Regions from separate parts of the Shewanella sp. GJ50-10 genome, predicted to be linked through region 1. Evidence: predicted binding sites of a transcription regulator. Region 1 holds the regulator's gene; the other holds the start of a gene.

Region 1 (3,423 bases):
GATGCCTTCTTCACACTTGATCAAAATTGCTATCGGTTGTTCGATATCAGTTAATCGACCATGGGGAATCGCTATGCCATTTCCTATACCTGTACTACCCATTTTTTCACGAGCTATTAAACTTTCAAAAATAGCCTGTGAAGATAGGGTTGGGTACTGGGCAGCCATTAAATCGCTGATAAGTTCCAGTACTTTTTTCTTACTGCCCGGCGTGGCGCAGGAGGTGCACGCCGGCTGCAGAATGGTACGAAGTTCCATCGTTAGTGTTTAATTAACTTCTCTTTGTGTTTAATTACCTGACGATCTAATTTGTCTATCAGGGCGTCAATTGCGACATACATATCTGCGTTCTGAGATACGGCAAAAACTTCACCTCCTTTGAGGTGCAATTTTGCTTCAGCAATTTGTTGCAGCTTCTGAACATTGAGCACAACGTGTACATTATTGATCTGTTCGAAGTGTCGTTCAAGCTTTGAAAACTTAGTTTGTACATACTCACGTAAAGATTGCGTGATTTCTACATGGTGCCCAGTCAGGTTAATTTGCATAGATCATCCTCCAATAACAAAGGCTTATAAGCTCTTGCGTTGGTTTGAGGGAGGGATGAGCATTGCTTCACGATATTTGGCGATCGTACGCCGAGCAACATTAATCCCTTGTTCAGCCAGTAGCGTCGCCATTTTACTATCGCTAAGTGGCTTTTTCTGGTTTTCCGCTGCAACAAGTTTCTTAATAAAGGCACGAATTGCAGTAGAAGAACATTCTCCGCCATCATCGGTACTAACGTGGCTAGAGAAGAAATATTTTAGTTCAAAAAGTCCGCGAGGGGTGTGCATGTACTTTTGAGTGGTAACACGAGAAATGGTTGATTCATGCATCTCAACGGCTTCAGCAATGTCATTAAGTACCATTGGTTTCATGGCTTCTTCACCAAACTCAAAGAAGCCTTGCTGGAATTGCACAATGCAATTAGCCACTTTTAATAAGGTTTCATTGCGGCTTTCAATACTCTTAATAAACCATTTTGCTTCTTGTAAATGGCCGCGAATAAACTGGCTGTCTGACTGATTTGCAGAACCTTTCGCCATAGCTGCATATTGCTGATTCACACCAATTTTTGGCATGTTATCTGGATTTAATTCAACGACCCAACGACCACTCTTTTTAAACACTGTCACATCAGGAATGACATATTCATCTTTAATAGGAGTGATTTGTAAGCCTGGACGAGGGTTCAGCGTTTGAATAAATTGAATCGCTTCACGTAGATCATCTTCTTTAAGCTTGGTTTTACGCATTAATAATCTAAAGTCGCGACCAGCAATTAAATCAAGGTGTTCACCGATGAGCAATTTTACATTGTCGATGCAAGGGATCTCATCAGGGTATTGCCCGAGTTGGATCATTAAGCATTCACTTAAATCTCTTGCTGCAACGCCTACAGGATCAAAATGCTGAACTCGTTTGAGTACGGCTTCAACTTCGTCGAGTTCAATATCTTCAAGACCTAAAGCTTGTAAAATATCTTCGGTGGTTTGAGTTAAATAACCACGCTCATCTACTGCATCGATAATGGCAGTGGCGATGACCAAATCATTTTCTGAAAATGGGGTAAGGTTTTTTTGCCACTCAAGATGTTCATAAAGGCCTTCGGTGGTTTCACCTTGAAAGGGCATATCGTCATCACGAGCAACTGCCCCAGAACCTGAGCTAGGAGAGGCGGTATAAACTTCATCCCATGTGGTGTCCATTGGGAGATCTTCAGGCATTGACTCTTTGGTCAATGATTCTGTGGTATCAACTGTTGAGGTGTCTTTTTCAACGGTAACTTGGCTGTTGTCACTAAAATCAGTATCGGTTTGCTGGGCGTTCTCTTTTACAGGTTCTTTTGCTTTAGCAAACTCATCTTCGAGCTCAAGGAGTGGATTTGAGTCTAGTGCTTGTTGAATTTCTTGCTGGAGCTCCAATGAGGAAAGTTGCAATAAGCGAATGGCTTGTTGCAACTGAGGGGTCATTGTCAGGTGTTGACCCATTTTAAGTTGGAGTGAGGCTTTCATTTACCGCTTATCCCTAATTGAATTTCATCATCGCGACTAACAATTGTGTGGGTCTAGCACCTTTTTAAACTGCTTCTAGGCTTAAGCTGAACCTTGGCTTAAGTTGAGTCTAGAACATAGCGCTAAAAAGTGGGACTGATACTGGTCGCGAAATGCCATATTGTGCACTAAAGAATGCTAACTATAGCTTGAATTGCTCACCTAAGTATACTGACCTGACTTGCTGATTGTCTAAGATTTCAGCAGGCGTGCCTTCTGCAATTAAATCTCCGTGGCTGACAATATACGCGCGCTCACACACATCAAGTGTTTCACGAACATTATGGTCTGTAATTAACACACCTAAACCACGACTTTTTAATTGTTGAATAATTTTCTTGATATCTATCACAGAGATAGGATCAACACCTGCGAAAGGCTCATCCAATAAAATGAACTTAGGATTGGCTGCCAATGCGCGTGCGATTTCTACTCGGCGACGTTCACCACCCGATAATGCCATGCCTTGGCTATCTCGAATATGGGTGATATTGAACTCTTCTAATAAGTGCTCTAATTCTTCAATACGCTGCTCTGTGGTTAAACTCTTGCGAGTTTGTAGTACAGCCATAATATTATCGTGTACAGTCAGCTTTCGAAAAATACTGGCTTCTTGTGGCAAATAACCAATGCCTTTTCGAGCACGAAGGTGCATTGGGTCTGCGGTGAGATCGTCAGAATCAATTAATATCCGGCCTTTATCGCTTTTAACTAACCCAACCACCATATAAAAGGTGGTGGTTTTACCTGCACCATTTGGCCCTAATAGCCCAACAATTTGCCCGGTTTTAACTGTCAGGCTGACATTTTTAACCACTTGACGGCTTTTATAACTTTTTGCCAAGTTTTCAGCTGTTAACGTTATTTGTGTCATTATTGAGTTTGCTCTAGCGCTGGTGTTTCAGGTAATGAATCTGTACTTGGCTTGTCTTCAATTTGCAGGCCTTCAATTGAAGTGTCTGCATTTGCTTCAGGCACTTCGACTACAGGCGTAGAAGCTTCTGTATCAGTTACTTCAGTCGCTGTTATTTCAGCATTATTAGCTTCTGTTTTCACTTCATTGATTGATGCTGCTTGATCTTCAATGAGCTTTTCTGACTCTTCAGTTTTTGGTGATTCTAATTCAGGCTGCTCTGAATTGCCTTTTGAATCATTTAAATCTGGGTAGTTCTCTGGCTGGAAAATCGTAATAACGCGATCTTTACCGTCACCAGTACTTTCAGCAATTAATTGTTGCTTATCAATATTGTAGCTAATCAAGTTACCTGTCACTTGGCTGCCAGCTTGATCAAGTTTTGCGTTGCCTTTTAAAGTCAAAATACTGGTA
Region 2 (3,423 bases), 2.0 Mb from region 1:
CTTGCTGCAAATCAATTATCGCTTGTTGATTTTGTTGGCGGTCATCGGTTTCGTTTTACGCCGCAACTTGTTTCAACACTAGAGCGGCCTCTAGGTAGAGCGGGGAAGTTATTTACCGATTTAATTTTAGAAGAATTCGCACTATTTGATAAACAGCGCCACATAGAGGGAGCATGATATGGCCTTTTGGTTAATGAAGTCTGAGCCAGATGAGTTCAGTATTGACGATCTAGCACAATGCGAAAATCAAACAGAAACTTGGGATGGGATCAGAAATTATCAAGCTCGTAATTTTTTACGGGATAAAGTAAAGCTTGGCGATACCGTTTTTTTTATCACTCCAGTTGTAAAGTGCCAGGCATAGTGGGTTTAGCCACAGTGTCGTCAGCGCCATATAGTGATCAAAGTGCTTTTGATGAAAAGTCAGCTTACTTTGATGCGAAATCTTCTATTGATAACCCTCGCTGGGTGGCTGTGGATTTGACATTCAAAGCTAAATTGAGCCGTATTATAACGCTGACAGAGTTAAAAGCAGATCCTAATCTGGCTGAAATGGTATTAGTTAGCAAGGGAGCAAGACTTAGTGTGCAACCGGTTACTCAGCATGAGTTTGATTACATATTGTCTCTTGAGTAAATGCCTCAATATCGGCAATGACATTTAAAAATATGTAATTAAAAATGAATATAAAAAAGGAACTCAATTGAGTTCCTTTTTCGTGATTGTCTAGCTATCAGCTAATGCTAACCGCTTTGCGTTATATCGGTTAATAGCTTTCTTTAGCTACAATGGTTTGGCCGATAGGCGTAAGACTTAATAGTGCTAGTTTTACATGCTGTATCGCAAATGGGATACCGATAATAGTAACAAAACAGGCTAATGCATGGGTCAGATGACCAATGGCTAACCATATTCCACAGAATAGAAACCAAATCACATTCCCCACCATACCTAATGGGCCAGTACCAAAGTCTTCTATTCCAGAAAGGTGTTTACGGTTTACATTTTCTTGACCAAATGGCCAAAATGCCATTTCACCAATAACGAAACATGCACGGCCAAAAGGAATACCAATAATACTGATAAAACATAAGATGCCCGCAAGCCACCAAGCAAGCCCCATCACAAACCCACCCATGATGAACCATGCAATATTAAATATTAATCTCAACACTGACATTGATAATCCCTTAATTTCGATTGAATTGATTATTAACCTGAACGTTAACCTATATACTGATAAGCGAGAAATATGCCAATATGGATTAACAAAGTTGAGAGTCACCAGTTTTTGACTTAAGTGGCTGATTAAAAAGTGTATATTTTAATTTTTATTTGAGTTATTAAAGGAGGGTTAAGCTTTTAACACTATTTAAATTACAGAGTGTAAAAGTTAGATATAGCGGTTTTCACTATTTATTAGGTAAAATACTCCTTCAAGTTTATAAATGAAATTACAAGTGAAAAGCTATGTTTGCTGCAACTCCTGTCGAGTCAATGATGTTTGCTGGTCGAGAAATATTTGTGAAACGAGATGATCTCATTCATCCCGATTTTAGCGGTAATAAAGCACGTAAGTTTCAATATTTTCTAGCTAATGATTTCCCACACATCAGTAAAGTAGTAGGTTACGGCTCAGCCCAAGCCAATTCGCTCCATTCACTCGCTGTACTGGCTAAAATGCGTGGTTGGCAACTTGATTATTATGTCGATCATATTGCTGATTACTTAGAGCAAAATCCTCAAGGCAATTACCTTGCCGCATTAAATAATGGCGCCAATATCATAGAGAAATCTGCAATAGACAAGCTGCAAGCTAAAGACTTTGAAAATGCCACTGACTTTAAAAATGCTAGCAGCTTTAAAAATATTAGCGGCTCTGAATATAGTAAAGAAGAACAAAGCTTGTCACTGGAAGAATATGTGGTGAGTTTATCTAAAAACGGATTGGAAAATGAGTTATACATTCCTGAAGGGGGCCGTTGTGAGTATGCCTCTGTTGGACTTGAACAACTCGGCAAGCAAATTTTAGATTGGGCGCAGTTGCACAATCATGTTGAATTAAATCTATTTCTGCCTTCAGGCACCGGTACTACCGCTTTATTCCTCCAGCGTTTTTTTATTAAGCAGACATGTACTAACAAGCCTAAAGTGAATGTACTGACATGTAGCTGTGTAGGTGGTGATGATTATTTAAAGCTGCAATTTAATCAGCTGACTGACATTAGTGTTTATCACCCAAGAATAATTTCAAATGGCACTAAATACCATTTCGGCAAATTGAATCGCCAATGCTATGAAATGTGGCAACGAGCGTGTGAAACCGGAATTGAATTTGAACTGCTATATGACCCTGTGGGTTTTATTATGCTAGAACATTTTCTGACAAACCAAGGCGTAGAGCCTCAAATCGACAGTTCATTGCCATTGATGTATTTGCATCAAGGTGGACAGCTGGGTAACCCAAGTATGCTGGCTAGATATAAAAGAAAGTATGGCTGATTGAGCGTCAGTTGAAGCTAGATTAAAAAGGGTATTTAAGAAGAGTAAAAGTGAAGTATTAATATAAAGGGATTGAAAGAGGAAAGTTCTTTTCATATTGCTCAGTTCTAATAAACGTCCGGTATAGTGTGAGATGAAATACCGAGAAGCGATGTTTATTGAGTAACTGAGCAAATGAATAACGCAAGCGTTATAGAAAGTGTTACTTGTTAGCCGTAATCAACCATTTCATGAACTTTAACGCTTCTGTGCGCTTTGAAAAAGTTGTTTTAGTTTTACCTTGGCTGTCAGTAAAAGCTATTGAGTTTTTGTTTGATGATATTGAATTTACAGGAAAATTAACTGTAATTTCGTGACCATTAATGTTGTATGACATATGCCACACTCCTTGTTTAAAATTTCACCTTATGGTGAGTAAGTAATAACAATAAATATCCTTAAGCAGTTGTGTTGCGTAAGTTTGTGCTTATTGAAGCTAATGTGTGTGCTTAAGTTAGTTGTGCTCATTACACTTACAAGTAGGCTTATAGATTAATTTTTTTAATCGCCAACATACTTGCTTTGATTAGTTGAACATAGGCATATGACAAACTAATGACAATGTTTAACTTTGCAGGATGACTTGTAGTGTGGGTTTACAGTTGCGGTTATGACTAACAGAAGGGTAAACGAATAAATACAAGTTAACTTAATAACATAAAGGATAATATGCGTATATTTTTTATATGGCAATACATTTTTTTCAAAATAAAACAGTTTCAGACGAAAAGGTGAGCTAATTAGCTTTTTTTTGCATGCTAATTCACCAAAAAGTGTAAAGTCAGCGCAATAATTACCATAAACGTTGGATTTTTAGATCCTTAGTATAGGTCATTAATACACTGACAATACTTTAGTTGGTGTTTATTGAATTAATAAATC

What was found. Region 1 encodes sigma-54, which starts transcription at its own class of promoters, with help from an activator protein. Its sites were predicted from a motif close to GTTGGCACGNNNNTNGNNT; they were not measured.
Region 2: the regulator sigma-54 is predicted to act here: its motif matches at 1,242-1,260, upstream of AC0L4E_RS10015 (YccF domain-containing protein).

The regions. Positions count from the first base shown of each region.
Region 1 is NZ_JBVVSS010000001.1:342,026-345,448, forward strand. It holds gene ptsN (PTS IIA-like nitrogen regulatory protein PtsN) at 1-258, opposite strand, end outside; gene hpf (ribosome hibernation promoting factor) at 261-548, opposite strand; gene AC0L4E_RS01325 (RNA polymerase factor sigma-54) at 573-2,057, opposite strand; gene lptB (LPS export ABC transporter ATP-binding protein) at 2,239-2,970, opposite strand; partial or broken gene lptA (lipopolysaccharide transport periplasmic protein LptA) at 3,255-3,423, opposite strand, start outside.
Region 2 is NZ_JBVVSS010000001.1:2,380,916-2,384,338, reverse strand. It holds gene AC0L4E_RS10025 (LysR family transcriptional regulator) at 1-177, shown strand, start outside; partial or broken gene AC0L4E_RS10020 (EVE domain-containing protein) at 179-636, shown strand; gene AC0L4E_RS10015 (YccF domain-containing protein) at 767-1,180, opposite strand; gene AC0L4E_RS10010 (1-aminocyclopropane-1-carboxylate deaminase/D-cysteine desulfhydrase) at 1,471-2,502, shown strand; gene AC0L4E_RS10005 (hypothetical protein) at 2,705-2,878, opposite strand; gene AC0L4E_RS10000 (ChrR family anti-sigma-E factor) at 3,414-3,423, opposite strand, start outside.